Regions from separate parts of the Micromonospora sp. DT41 genome, predicted to be linked through region 1. Evidence: riboswitches for the same ligand, from Rfam matches in the RefSeq annotation. Region 1 holds a riboswitch; the other holds the start of a gene.
The links. A riboswitch is a leader RNA that binds a small molecule or an ion and turns the genes downstream of it on or off. The one in region 1 is predicted to bind S-adenosylmethionine.
Positions count from the first base shown of each region.

Region 1 (7,163 bases):
GTTGCAGCCGATCACCAGCGCCACTCCACGGGGCACCACGTGGAAGGTCTTTGTCATCCGCAGCGGGTCACCCTTGCCCGCGGGCTTCTCCCAGCCGGCCGTCTGCGGGTGCCGGGTCATCTCGGCGTACGCGTACGCCAGCGACTCCAGCGCCCGGTCCAGCGCGTGCGCGCCGCCGGCCTGGAAGGCCATCACGAACGCCTGCCCGCTGGTGAACTGCACAGCGTTGGCAAGCTCGAAGATGTGCTTGTGCAACCGGTCGAGGATCTCCAGGCAGACGCCCACCCGGGCCTGCGGGCCGGCGTCGCGCCAGGCCGGCAGCGCGGCCGAGGCAGCCCTGATCAGCTCGTCGGTGCCGGCGTGCGGGTAGCGCACGGCCAACTCCACACCGAACGGGCTCGCCTCGGTGGCGATCCGCTCACCCGTGCCGGGCTGGTCGAGGGGGAAGTCCCCACCGAGGTAAGCCTCGAAGGCGGCCTTGCCGTCGGCGGCGGCGGTCTCGCCGTACACCCGGGGGCTTGGGGATTCTGGGTACGCGGACCAGTAGCCCCGCTCCGTGATCGCGGTCAGCGCACGGTTGAGGGTGTCGGCGTGCCTGTCGTACAGGGGATGCGGGGTCTCCGTCATGCCGCCATCATGCCTGAGGACCCCGCGCGAGCAGTAGCGCCGATTGCCCGTCAGAGGGTGAGCTGCCAGTTGTTCCAGGAGTCCACGGGGCGGAAGCCGAGCCGCTCGTTGATCGCCACCATGTAGCTGTTGCTTGCCGCGTTGAAGGTGTCGACGACGCGTACCGCCGGCTCGTGGGTGAGCAGGTGATGCAGATTTTCGATCTTGGCGAGCAGGCCCAGTCGGTGCCCACGGTGAGCGGGGTCGACGATGGTGATCTGCTGGAAGGCGTGCCAGTCTGCGCTGGCGCCCACGTCGAGCAGGGTCCAGGCGACCAGCCGACCGGACGCCTCGTGCCGCATCCCGAGGTGGTAGCGCCGCCGGCCCCTGGCCTCCAACGCCCGGTCGGTGCCCCGGATGCGTTCGGCGTCGACCTGCTCCGGCTCCCACTGCACGTCGCCCATCGGCGCGTCCATGAGCAGCCGGCCGTCCAGATAGGCGATGTCCGCCAGGTACTCCGGCGGGGTCGCACCCTGCCAGGTGACGGACTGGTAGCCCTCGGCCAGCGCGTGGGCCTCGGCGAGCGCAGCGCGCAGCGCGACCCGGTCGATGCTGTCGATGTCGAGCCGGCGACGCACGTCGACAAGCGCGGCCTGGGCCCCGGTCGTGGCGGCGAACGCGTCACCCGCCGCTGATCGGGGCGGCCCGTCGGGCATCGTGGAGACGGTCATCCCAACCACCCGCTTGCGTCCGCGCTCGCGCAGCAGGCGTACCCCGTACTCGTGCAGTGCCCTGCCGACGCCGCGACGCCGCAGCTCGGGATGCACCGTCAGCTCGACTGTCGCGTTGTCGGTGTTGTCGAGCTGGGGCAGGTCCAGTTGCAGGTAGCCGGCCGGTACGCCGTCCAGCCGGGCCAGTGCCCAGAGCGACTCGGTGCCGGGCATCGGCGTGTGCAGGAGCGCGTCGAAGCGTCGCCGGCAGAACGGCGGGAAGTCCGGCAGGTCGATGGTGCTGGCGGCCGCGCCGATCCGGTACGCCTCGTCGACCGCGGCCTGGTCGGCGCCGTCGAAGGACGCGATCGTGATGCTCATGCCGGCGAGCCTGTCACCGGAAAAAGCGATCGGGCCACCGAATTAATCCGGTGGCCCGATCGGACGTGGTCGGGAGGGACACTCGCACAACGCCTCCGGCGTTGGGTCGCAAGAACTTCAAAAGTCTCCGGCGAAATGCCCTCCCGCACGGAGCATCTTGCGCCGTCCGGTTCCTGTCGTCAAGTCCGCAGCGGCGGGTTTTCTACACTCACTGCGAAAAGCCAGTTACCCGGCGGATCGGCCCGATCCCCCGTCCGGGCGATCCCTCGCCCTCGACGGACGGCTCGACGCCGCTGGATCAGAGGAGGCCGGCGTCGCGGGCAGCGCGCAGCGACGGCTTGATGTGGTGGGTCGGGCCGACCTGACCGGCCACCGCGTCGATGGTCTTCAGCCCTTCGCCGGTGTTGAACACGACCGTCTCGGCCGTCGGGTCGAGCCGACCGGACTCGACGAGCTTGCGCAGCACCGCCACTGTGACGCCGCCAGCGGTCTCGGCGAAGACCCCTGTGGTGCGGGCCAGGTCGCGGATGCCGGCGCGGATCTCGTCGTCGTCGACGTACTCCATCCAGCCGCCGGTGCGACGGACCGCCTCCAACGCGTAGAGGCCGGCGGCCGGATCACCGATGTTGAGGGACTTGGCGATGCCTGTCGGCTTGACCGGGGTGATGGTGTCGGTGTCGGCGTGCAGCGCCGAAGCGATCGGGTTGCAGCCGGCCGACTGGGCGCCGAAGACCTTCCAACCACCGGCCGGCGCCTCGACCAGGCCAATCTCGACAAGCTCGGAGAACGCCTTGTCAATCTTGGTGAGCAGTTCGCCGCTGGCCATCGGGATGACCACCTGGGCGGGGATCCGCCAGCCGAGTTGCTCGGCGACCTCGTAGCCGAGGGTCTTGGAGCCCTCCGCGTAGTACGGCCGGACGTTTACGTTGACGAACGCGGTGTCCTCGAACTCGTCGGTCTCGACCAACTCGCCGCAGAGCCGGTTCACGTCGTCGTACGAGCCGTCGATGGCGACAAGCTCGCCGCCGTAGACGGCCGTGGTGATGACCTTGCCCTGTTCCAGGTCGCTGGGGATGAAGACCACCGAGGGCACCCCGGCGCGGGCGGCGTGCGCGGCCACCGAGTTGGCCAGGTTGCCGGTCGACGCGCAGGCGAACCGGGTGAAGCCGAGCGCCTTCGCGGCGGTGAGCGCCACCGACACGACGCGGTCCTTGAACGAGTGGGTCGGGTTGGCGCTGTCGTCCTTGACCCAGAGCGGCGCGGTGATGCCCAGCTCGGCGGCGAGGTGCGGGGCCGCCACAAGGGGCGTCAGACCGGGGTCGACGGTCACCCGGGTGGCCGGGTCCTGACCGGCGGGCAGCAGCGCGGCGTACCGCCAGATGTTGTTCGGGCCGGCCTCGATCTGCTCGCGGGTGACGGTGGCGAGGGCGGCGGTGTCGTAGTCGACCTCCAGCGGGCCGAAACACTCGTAGCAGGCGTGCTGCGCGGCGAGCGGGTAGCGGGCCGAACAGGCGCGGCAGACCAGGGCGCGGGCGGGGCTGGCGGAGGTGTCGATGCCGGAGGCGGCGAGCGTCGACGTCATGTCGAGAGTCCTCTCATCTTTCCCCGCATCGCACCGTGCGGCAGGGACGGAATTGGCACCTGCCCCACGGGTCGCTCAGCGGTGAGCGCGCGGGGTGGTTGCCGGGGCGTCGTCGGGCCGTATCCCTCAGCCCCTCTGGATGAGGTATTCAGTTGTGCCGCCGAGTCTAGGCACCGCCGGCCGTCGCATCCAGCGCTGATCCCACGCTGTGAGCTAAACGACCAGGCCAGAACGGGTGATCAACGCGCGGCGCGTCGCCGGGGCCTCCTCGTCGAGGCCCCGGCGACGCGGTGAGAGTGCGGTCAGACCGATACCGACCTGGGTTCGGCGATCGGCGCGGTCGAAGTGGCGGGGCGACGCCGGGCCAGCAGCGCGTCGAGCGCCCAGGACCCTGGGCCGAGCACCGCGACCAGCAGGAAGGACCAGCAGAAGATCGCGGACAGCTCACCGCCGTTCTGTAGCGGCAGCAGGCCCTCCGGCTGGTGGACGACGAAGTAGGCGTACGCCATCGAACCCGAGGCGAGGACCGCTGCCGGCCGGGTGAAGAGCCCGACCAGCACCAGCGCGCCACAGACCAGCTGGATCAGCGCTGCCCACCAGCCTGGCCACACGCCCATGGGTATCGCCTTGCCGGTCACGGGGTTGCCGCCGAACAACCCGAAGATCGAGGACAGGCCGTGCAGCGCGAACAGCAGGCCGGTCACGATGCGGAACAGGGACAGGATCGGCCCGCCGAGCCGAGAGACGTTCATGGGACCTCCATAGATAGGTGTCGATGTTCACCCATCATGGAGCATGAATCAATCGAAGTTAATAAAATCCTTGCTAGTGGGAAAATCCCTGCCGGAACAAGAGCCGGATTCGCCTCCACCTGGTCGCCTCCCATGGGAGCGCTCCCGCAACCGACGGTACCGCCCCGCAAGCAGCCAGTACACCCTGTTGCCTCGTCGATAGTTGCGGTGGCACCTTTCCGGGATCCCACGAAAAGGTGCCATTCCGCCCGACCGGTGCCCCGCTTTCCAGGAAACCGATCGGGCGGTGGCGTCAGATGGCAGCAGCTACGACGTGATGTCCTTGCGGGTGAACCGCCAGAACGCCAGCCCCCAGAACAGCGTCGCGTAACAGATTGCCGAGATGCAGCCGCGCACCACGTCGTCGGTCTGCACCGGTGTGGAGAGCAGCCCCAGCCAGGCGGTGCTGAAGTGGGTGGGCAGGAAGTCGCGCAGAGCCCCCAGGGCGGTGATCTGGTCCAGGATGCTCGACAGGATCCACAGCAGCACGGCGCCACCGACAGCGCCGAGCGCGGCGTCCGTCGTCACCGACAGCAGGAACGCCAGCCCCGCCACCACCAGGAGTACGACCGCCAGGTAGCCGAGCACGGCGAGCAGCCGGAGCAGCCCCTCGGTCGGCTCCAGCTCGGCGGCGACAGTGCTGCGCAGCGGCGACCAGCCGTAGCGCAGGGTGCCGGCGAGCAGGGCGGTGCCGGCCAGCAGGAGCAGGGCCAGCCCCGAGTACGCGAGCGCGACCACAAGCTTCACTGTGAGCAGCCGGGCGCGGGGCACCGGGATGGCCAGCAGGTAGCGCAGACTCCCCCAGCTCGCCTCACTTGCCACCGTGTCGCCGCAGAACAGCGCGACGACCACCACCAGCAGGAACGACGCCGACACGAAGATCGAGAACAGGGTGAAGTTGAGCCCGCCCGAGGTGGCCAGCTCGACCAGGCTGGAGAACTCGTTGCGGCCGTTGTCGTCGTCGCCGCCCGAGTCGAACTGGAACGCGATCAGGATGATCAGCGGCAGCAGCACCATGAACCCGAGCGCCAGTTGGGTACGCCGCCGCGACGCCTGCCGGCGGAACTCCGCCGCGAACGGCATGGTGGCCGACGGCCGGTAGCCACGGGCCGCACCGGCCGGATCGGTGACGCCCGACGGCGTGTCGACGGAAGAGCCAGCCATCACCGGTCACCGCTTCCCCGAGAGTTCTCGCCCACCAGGGCGAGGAACGCGTCCTCCAGGCGCCGCCGGGGCACCACCCGGTCCACTCCGATGCCGGCGCGTACCAGCTCGGCCACCACCTCGCTGCGGGTCGTGCCGTTGGTGTCGACCACCAACTGACCGTCGCTCTCCGGCAGCACCCGAACGCCGTGCAACTGGTCCAGCACCGCCCGCGCCGCCACCGGGTCGCTGACGTCGAACAGCACGCTCGGCGACTCGCCCACGATCTCCTCCACCGGCCCGGACGCCACGATCCGACCCTTGTTCACCACCACCGCGTGCGTGCAGGTCTGCTCCACCTCGGCCAGCAGGTGGCTGGAGACCAGCACCGCGCGCCCGTCGGTGGCGTACCGCTGCAGGACGCGGCGCATCTCGGCGATCTGCGGCGGGTCGAGCCCGTCTGTCGGTTCGTCGAGTACCAGCAGTTCGGGCAGGCCGAGCATGGCCTGGGCGATCGCCAGACGCTGGCGCATACCGTGGCTGTAGTTCTTGATCTTCCGGTGCACCGAGTCGCCCAGCCCGGCGATCTCCAACGCCGCGTCGAAGTGCGCGTCCTCCCACGGCCGTCCGGTGGCCCGCCAGTACGCCTTCAGGTTGTCCAGGCCGGACAGGTGCGGCAGGAAACCGGGCCCCTCCACGAGCGCGCCGATGCGGGAGAGCACCGGTGAGCCGGGCACCAGCCGCCGACCGAAGACGTAGATCTCACCGGCGGTCGGCTGGGTCAACCCCATCAGCACCCGCAGGGTCGTGGTCTTACCGGCGCCGTTCGGCCCGAGCAGACCCACCACCTGACCCGGGTGCACCTCGAAGTCGACGTTCGACACGGCCACGAAGCCGTCCGCGTACTCCTTGCGCAGGGAGCGCACGGCGAGCGGCGTGTCCGCGTACTCCGGATGCACCGAGCGGTCCTGGCGGCGATGGCGGCGGCGGACCACTGCGACGACCACGACGAGCCCGATCGCGATGGCCGCGAGCAGGCCGGCGAGCACCCAACGCCACACGGTCGCGGCGGTGGGGATGGGCTCGCCGTCGATCGTGGGCAGGCTCACCGCGCCGTCCACCGCCACCGTGTAGACGGTGGGCTCGGCAGGCGTGGTGTACGCCTGGTCGGACGTGGCGACCACAAGGCGCAGCCGGTGTCCGGCCTCGACGCGGTGGACGATACCGGGCAGCGTCACGGTGACCGGGCGGGCGTCCTGCACCTGCTCCGGCAGACCGGTGAGCCGGACCGGCGCGACAAGCCCGTTCGACAGGGTCGCGGCGCCGTCCTTGTCGACGTCGTAGAGCTTGACGAAGAGCACGGCCTCGCCGGTCGGCGACGCGGCCCGCAGGGTGACGGTGGGCGCGCCCGCCACGTCGACCGCCTCGGTCAGCGGCGTCGACTCGAACCGGGCGTGCTGGCCCGGCACGTCGCCGGCCACTCCGCCGAGCAGTGAGGTGAGCCCGCCGGCGAACGGGACCGAGGAGATGGCCGCCGGATTGCCGTTCGGCGGGTTCGCGATCGGCTGCGGCGGGCCGGCGACGGTGACCTCCCGGCGGCTGTCGCCGTCCAGACCCGGGTAGTCGGTGGTACGGAAGCCGGTGGCGACCAGACCTCGATCGAGCGCGTCGAAGCCGGCGATGCGCGACCAGGTGAAGTCGTCACCAGGCGCGTCGCCTTCGCCCTTGACGTAGTGGTCGAGCCACTGGGCGGTCAGGAACTTCACCCGGTCCGAATCCGAGCGGGGGCCGGCACCGCCGTCGTGGCCGCCGGTGAACCAGGCGACCCGCACCGGGGTGCCGGCGGCGGCGATGCCCTTGGCGTTGGCGTCCGCCTCGCCCAGGGGGAAGAGCGTGTCCGCCTCGCCCTGCACCAGCAGGGTGGGTGCCGTGATCCGGTCCAGCACGCCG
Region 1 covers NZ_JBNCKU010000003.1:246,734-253,896, reverse strand. The annotation lists gene paaN (phenylacetic acid degradation protein PaaN) at 1-627, opposite strand, end outside; gene ACLQ23_RS07525 (GNAT family N-acetyltransferase) at 678-1,697, opposite strand; gene thrC (threonine synthase) at 1,996-3,279, opposite strand; SAM riboswitch class I at 3,290-3,425, opposite strand; gene ACLQ23_RS07515 (DoxX family protein) at 3,582-4,031, opposite strand; gene ACLQ23_RS07510 (ABC transporter permease) at 4,338-5,234, opposite strand; gene ACLQ23_RS07505 (alpha/beta fold hydrolase) at 5,234-7,163, opposite strand, start outside.

Region 2 (7,163 bases), on a different contig from region 1:
CGACCGCCTCGCCCAGCGGTACGAGCTGCCGCTGGTCGGCGTCTTCACCGGCTGGTACGCCGCGTTGCGCCTCGCCCTGGACGGCGACCGGGCCACCGCGGCCCAGGCGTACCGGGCGGCTGCCGACCGGCTGCCCGCCGACGACATGCCGGGCCTGACCCGTGGGCTGCTCCCGCTCGCGCTGCTCGGCCTGCACCTGGACGCCGCCGCCAGCGCCGACCTGCCGGCGCGCGCCGATCGACAGGTCGACGCCGGGGGACCGGTTGCGGGCCTGGACGTCGAGGACTGGGCCAGCCTGGACTGGGGGCCGCACGAACCGTGGGTCCGACCGCTGCTGCTCGCCGCCGCCGGCGACCGGGACGCTGCCCGCACCGCGCTGCGGACCCTCCCGGACGGCCCGCACGACCTGCTGCGGGAGACCCGGCTCTGCCTCATCGCCCAGGCGGCGCTCGCGGTGGAGGACCGATCCACGATGGAGTACGTCGCCGCAGCGCTCCGCCCGGCCGCCACTGAACTGGCCGCCGGCAGCGGGGTCCTCACCGCCGGCCCGGTAGCGGGTCACCTCGCCGGGCTGGCCGCGGCACTGGGCCGCCCCGAGGAAGCGGCCGACCACCTCCGTACCGCCCGAGCGATCACCGCCCGCGCCCGCGCCTGAGTCGTCACCGCCGCCGCGGCGTGCGCGTCGTCGTCGACCGACAAGGGGTGCTGCCGCGTTCCGGGGGCCGGTCGACTTGCCGGTTCTCGTGGAACTGTCCGGCGGCGTGCGGTCAGATGGAGGCACCGGCGCGTGCCGTCGTCGCCACGGATCGAGGGAGGTACGCGTGGAGGCGCTCGTCCTGATCGTGGTGCTGGGCGTGACAGTCCTGCTCGGCACCACCCTCGGTGGCCGGTACCGCGTCGCGCCGCCGGTCCTGCTCATCGCGTTCGGCGTCCTGCTCGGGCTGACACCGCCGTTGTCCGAGCTGACCCTGGAACCGGACCTGGTGCTGCTGATCTTCCTGCCGGCGATCCTCTACCGGGAGAGCCTCACCATCAGCCTGCGCGAGATCCGGGCCAACCTGCCGGTGATCGGGCTGCTCGCCGTGGTGCTCGTGCTGCTCACCATGGTCACGGTGTCGCTTACCGCGCAGGCGTTCGGGGTGCACCCCGCCCCCGCGTGGGTGCTCGGCGCGGTTCTCGCGCCGACCGACGCCGCCGCGGTCACCGGTCTGGCGAAACGGCTGCCCCGCAAGCTCCTCACCACCCTGCACGCGGAGAGCCTGATCAACGACGGCACCGCCTTGGTGATCTTCGCGGTGGCCGTGGGTCTGCTCACCGGCGCCGCGGAGCCGGGTGTGCTGGGCATCAGCGAGGAGTTCGTCGGCGCCAGCGCCGGTGGTGTGCTCGCCGGGCTGCTGGTGGGTGGCTTCGTGGTGCTGATTCGCAAACGGCTCGACGATCCGCTGCGCGAGGGCGCGTTGAGCGTGCTGACGCCGTTCGGCGCGTTCCTGCTGGCCGATTCGGTGCACGCAAGCGGTGTGCTCGCGGTGGTCGTCGCCGGCCTGGTCCTCGCCTACGCCGGTCCACGGGTGATCCGCGCCCGTTCCCGCGTGCTTGCCTACGCGTTCTGGGACCTGTCCACGTTCCTCATCAACGGCGGCCTGTTCGTCCTGCTCGGCACCCAGATCCCCCGGGCCGTCCGGGGCATCACCAGCACCTCGCCGCAACGGGCCCTGATGATCGTGGTGGTGGTCACCTCGGTCGTGATCGCCACGCGGCTGCTGTTCGTCTACCTGACGAGCGAGTCGGCGATGCTGTTGCGCCGCCGGGCACCGACCGACAGCAACGGCGGGGCGTCCCGATGGCGGGTCGGCACCGTCGCCGGCTGGGCCGGGTTCCGGGGCGCCGTCTCGCTGGCCGCGGCGCTTGCCGTCCCGACGATGACGGTCGCCGGCCGTCCGGTGGTCGAACGCGACCTGATCATCTTCGTCACCGCGTTGGTCATCGTGTTGATCATGCTGGTGCAGGGCACCACACTGCCGCTTGTGGTGCGCTGGGCGGGGCTGGGCGGCGACCCCGGGCGCGACGAGGAGGTGCGGCAGGCGCGGCTACGCGCCACCGAGGCCGGCCTGGCCGCGTTACCCCAGGTCGCCGCGGACATCGGTGCCGGGGAGGACGCGGTTCGCCGGTTGCAGGCCGAGTACCAGCGGCACCTGGCGGACGTGAACGAGGGCGGCGGGGACACCGCCGAGGAACGTGACCTGGAACGTCAACTGCGCCTCGGAATTCTCGCCCACAAACGGCGCGAGGTCACCCGCCTGCGCGACAGGCGGGAGATCGACGACCTCGTGCTGCTGGAGTTGCAGGCCGCGCTCGACAACGAGGAGATCCGGTTGCTGGGGCGCGGCCCCGAGGACTGATGTCGCGGCTCAGAGCACCTGATCGAGGAAGCGGCGCAGCCGTGGGTGCTCGGCCCCCTCGAAGATCCTCTCCGGAGGGCCGGCCTCCAGCACCACGCCCCGGTCCATGAAGGCGACGGTGTCGGCTACCTGCCGGGCGAAGCCCATCTCATGGGTGACCACCACCATCGTCATCCCGCCGGAGGAGAGGTCGGCCATCACCCCGAGCACGCCCTTCACCAGTTCGGGGTCGAGCGCCGAGGTGGCCTCGTCGAAGAGCATCACCTCGGGTCGCAGGGCCAGCGCCCGGGCGATCGCGACGCGCTGCTGCTGGCCGCCGGAGAGTTGCGTCGGCCGGGCGTCGGCCTTGCCTGCCAACCCGACCAGCTCCAATTGGGCGCGGGCGACAGCTACCGCCTCGTCCTCGCTGAGCTTGCGCAGCCGGCGCAGTGCCAGGGTGATGTTGCGCAGCACGCTCATGTGCGGAAAGAGGTTGAACTGCTGGAAGACCATGCCCACCCGCTGCCGCAGCGCGTCCGGGTCGTCGCCCAACACGCTGCGCCCGTCCAGCAGCACGTCGCCGCGGTCGGGCTCGATGAGCCGGTTGAGGGTACGCAGCAGAGTGGACTTGCCCGACCCGGAAGGCCCGATCACGCAGGCCGTCGCACCGCGCGGCACTGTCAGGTCGACGCCGCGCAGCACCCGGTTGGGCCCGAAGGCGAGGTGTACGTCCCGCGCGTCGAGGCTGACCGAGGTGGTCGTCGCGATGCTCATCGGCGGTCTCCTTCCGGGATGCCGGCAAGCGCCGGCTCGTCCTCGTCGTCGTCCGGTGGCGCGGTGGCCGGCCGGCCGAGGCGCAGCCGCCGGTCGATCCAGTTGACGATGTGCGTCAGCGGGACTGTCAACGCCAGGTAGAAGAGCCCGGCCAGCAGCAGCGCGGACTGGTTGCCGGTGTTTGCCGCGTAGTCCTGCCCGATCCGGAACAGCTCGCGCTGGCTGGCCACCAGCCCGAGGAAGTAGACCAGGCTGGAATCCTTGATCAGCGCGATGAGCTGGTTGACCCAGGCGGGCAGCACCCGCCGGATGCCCTGCGGAATGATCACCAGCCGCATCGAGTCGGCCCAGGAGAAGCCGAGCGCGCGGGCGCCCTCCAACTGGGCGGCCTCCACCGACTGGATGCCCGAGCGGAAGATCTCACCGATGTACGCCGACGCGATGAGCGACAGCGCCAGAATGCCCAGCGGGTACGGGTCGGGCCCCCAGACCTCCATGCCGAGCGGGGCGAGCCCGACGCCGATCAGCAGGATCGTGGCCGCCGCAGGCAACCCCCGGAAGATGTCGGTGTAGACGCGCGCCGGCCAGCGCAGCCATCGGCTGCGGGAGATGCCGGCGACGGCGAGCAGCAGGCCCAGCACCGAGCCGAGCAGGGCGGCGGAGACCGCCAGGATCAGGGTGTTGGGCAGCCCGACGGTAAGCATGTCGGGCAGTGCCTCGCGCATCGACCTCCAGTCGAAGAAGGTCTCCCAGAGGGTGCTCAACGGATCCATCGGTCGCCTCTCCTACCGCCCTGCTCGCTCGTCACTGGTACGCCGTCAGGACGCGGCGGACGCGGACGCAGCCGCCGACGGCACTGCCACCGTGCCGCTGCCCGGCTTGAAGTCCTCCGGAACCGGCCGGCCCGGGTAGTACTGCGCCTGCAACCGGCTCCACGTGCCGTCCGCGATGACCTCGTCGAGGCCCTTGTTCAGCGCCTCGCGCAGCTTGTCGTTGCCCTTTGCCACCGCGTACGCGGTCGGGGTGGGGCTGAGCTGCTTGGCCGCCACGGTGATCTTGCCGTTGCTGTCGGCGGCCAGCTTGTCGCCGATCTCGGCCGGGGCGATCCACGCGTCGGCGGTGCCCGCCTTGAGCTGGTTGATCGCGCTGTTGTAGTCCGGCACGCGGACCGGGTCGAGCTTCTGCCCGGTGGCGTAGTCGTCCTGGACGGTGCCCTGCACCACGACGACCCGCTTGCCGGCGAGCTGGTCGAAGCCGGTGATCGGCGAGCCGGCCGGAACGTCCAGGCCGAAGTAGCCGAAGTCGTAGCCGTTGCCGAAGTCGACTGTCTTCTTCCGCGCCTCGGTGATCGTGATCGAGGAACTGCCGACGTCGAACTTGCGGTTGTTGACCTGGGACAGTAACGCGGAGAAGTCGGTGCCGACGAACTCGACCTTCAGGCCGAGCTTGTCGGCGACCGCCGTGAGCAGGTCGTTGTCGAAGCCAGTGAACTTGCCGTCCTTGAGGAACACGTTCGGCGGCGCGTCGGAGAGCGTGCCGGCCCGCAGCACGCCGGGCTGCGCCAGGTTGTACGGGTTGCCGGTGGCCTCGGACGAAGCGTCGTCGGAGCCGCAGGCGGTGAGCGCGGTCGCGGCGAGGATCGCGGCGGCACCGACAGCGGCGGCACGGGTCAGAGCAGGAAGGAATCGCACGAGTGTCTCCGAAAGGTCGCGTCTGGGGCGGGCGTGGACGTGCGCCGCCCACGGTGCGCCCGATGAGGGCGTACCGCTTGGGTGGTTCCTGGAAAGGGGAAGTGCGCTAGTGCGCTGCGCGGCCGCGACAGGCGGCGCTGCACACCCGCATCATGTCCACGTGCCGCCGCCGGATCAGTACCGGCGTGACCCGACCTGCGCGGAAGTCCGCGCCGTCGGCTTGTGGATCGGTGTTGAGGATGCGCATAAAGGTCTCCCGGGTCTGTGCTGACCTGGGTGCCAGGCCACGCTTGCACCGGCGTCCTGCCGGTGCCTGGTCTTCACCCGGGGCACCCCACCGCGGAGGAGGGTTGCCGGCCAGCAAGCCGGGGCTTCGCGCTGGCACTCATGACCTGCGCCGAGGCTAGCAGCAGACCCCGGCCCGCCGTCCAGCCGATATGACCACGCTCACCGTCCGTTGCCTGGTCAGCCGGCATGCACGTGCGGCCGGCGCGTCGGGTCGGGCTCCTGGCGGCGCAGGATCTCCCTGGTCACCGACGCGATCTCGCCCTGCCCGAACGCCAGGTAGCGCAGGACGTTGCGGGCCGGACCGCCCTCGGTCCACTCGAAGTAGATGTGGGGACGTCGCCTGCTGCGGTCGCGGATCTCCAGCAGCAGGGCGGCCAGCGCATTGGGCACCGACGAACTGGCCAGGCTGAGCACCGGGAAGCGGTCGTGCGCCACGCTGCCGCGCACCAGCAGCCCGGTCTCGAAGTCCGACGGATCGGTGACGTGGACCTCGACGAAGACGACATCGCTGTCGTCGGGGAAGTCGTTGTCGGCCATGGTCTGCGCCAGCTTGTCGCGGTACTCCGCCAGGTCGCGCCGCCCCGGCTCGTGGGCGATGAGGCGGATCCGACGCCCGGCACGCTCGGCGACGAACGCCGTCGCGAGCGGGTCCAACTCGACCCGGTCGACACGCAACTCGAAGGCCCGCAGCACCCGCGAAAGCGCCGACACCAGGATCATCGCACCGATGAAGCAGGCGGCGATCTTGACGCCGTCGGGGCGTTGCACCACGTTCGCCGCCGTTGTGTAGACGAACACGACGGCGATGACTCCGAACGCGATCATGCGCCCGCGCTGCCCGCGCCGCCGTGCCGCGAGGGTCACCGCCGTCGACGCCGAGGTGATCAGGACCAGAACCCCTGTGGCGTACGCGCCGCCCTGCGCGTCGACGCTGGCCCTGAAGATGATCGTGATGAGGAACGCGACGCCGGTGAACACCAGCACCAACGGCCGGACCGCCCGCGCCCAGGCCGGCGCCATGCCGTACCGGGGCAGATAGCGGGGCACCAGGTTGAGCAGGCCGGCCATCGCCGAGGCGCCCGCGAACCAGAGGATCCCGATCGTCGACAGGTCGTACGCCGTGCCGAAGACCTGGCCGAGATTCTCGTGCGCCAGATAGGCCAGGGCCCGCCCGTTCGCCGGACCACCCGGCTGGAACGCCTCGGGCGGAATCAGCACTGTGGTGGTCACGCTGCTGGTGATCAGGAAGACGCTCATTGTGGCGGCGGCGGTGGTGAGCAGGCGACGCGCGCCCCGGATCCGGCCCAGCGGACGGTCCTCCGAGTCCCGCCGGTCCCCCCGGATGTGCGGCATCACCGCCACGCCGGTCTCGAAGCCAGAGAGGCCCAGCGCCAGCTTCGGAAACACCAGCAGGGACAGCGCGACGACCATCAGCGGGTCGCCGTGCCCGGTGGTCAGGGCCGTGGTCCAGTCCCCGACCGCACTCGGATGGGTCACCACCCGCCACAGCGCGTCAACGATCACCACGGCGTTCAACGTCAGGTAGACAGCGACCAGGACGACGGCGATCCCGACGGCCTCACCGAAGCCCTTGAGGAACACCGCGCCGAGCAGCGCCACGAGCAGCAGCGTGAGCAGCACCTCGTGACCCTTGAGGCCACTGGGCCAGAACGGGTTCTCGTCGAGGTGCGCCGTGGCGTCGGCGGCGGACAGGGTGATGGTGATGATGAAGTCGGTGGCCGCGAAACCGAGCAGCACCAGCACGAACAGCTTGCCCGGCCAGTAGCTCAGCAGGCGTACCAGCATCGCGATGGAACCCTCACCGTGCGGGCTGTCCACCGCCACCCGCCGGTAGACCGGCAGCGCGCCCAGCACCGTCACGAGCACCAGCACAAGGGTCGCCACCGGCGAGAGCGCCCCGGCGGCAAGCGCCGCGATGCCCGGCTGGTAGCCGAGCGTCGAGAAGTAATCGACGCCGGTCAGGCACATCACCTTCCACCACGGGTGGTTCCGTTGCGCCGGTGGGCGGGCG
Region 2 covers NZ_JBNCKU010000004.1:90,188-97,350, reverse strand. The annotation lists gene ACLQ23_RS08985 (BTAD domain-containing putative transcriptional regulator) at 1-655, shown strand, start outside; gene ACLQ23_RS08980 (Na+/H+ antiporter) at 822-2,399, shown strand; gene ACLQ23_RS08975 (amino acid ABC transporter ATP-binding protein) at 2,409-3,146, opposite strand; gene ACLQ23_RS08970 (amino acid ABC transporter permease) at 3,149-3,925, opposite strand; gene ACLQ23_RS08965 (ABC transporter substrate-binding protein) at 3,971-4,843, opposite strand; SAM riboswitch class IV at 5,125-5,236, opposite strand; gene ACLQ23_RS08960 (amino acid transporter) at 5,309-7,163, opposite strand, start outside.
Region 2: it holds a riboswitch for S-adenosylmethionine, as region 1 does, so the genes downstream of both, ACLQ23_RS08965 (ABC transporter substrate-binding protein) here and thrC (threonine synthase) in region 1, are expected to answer to the same signal.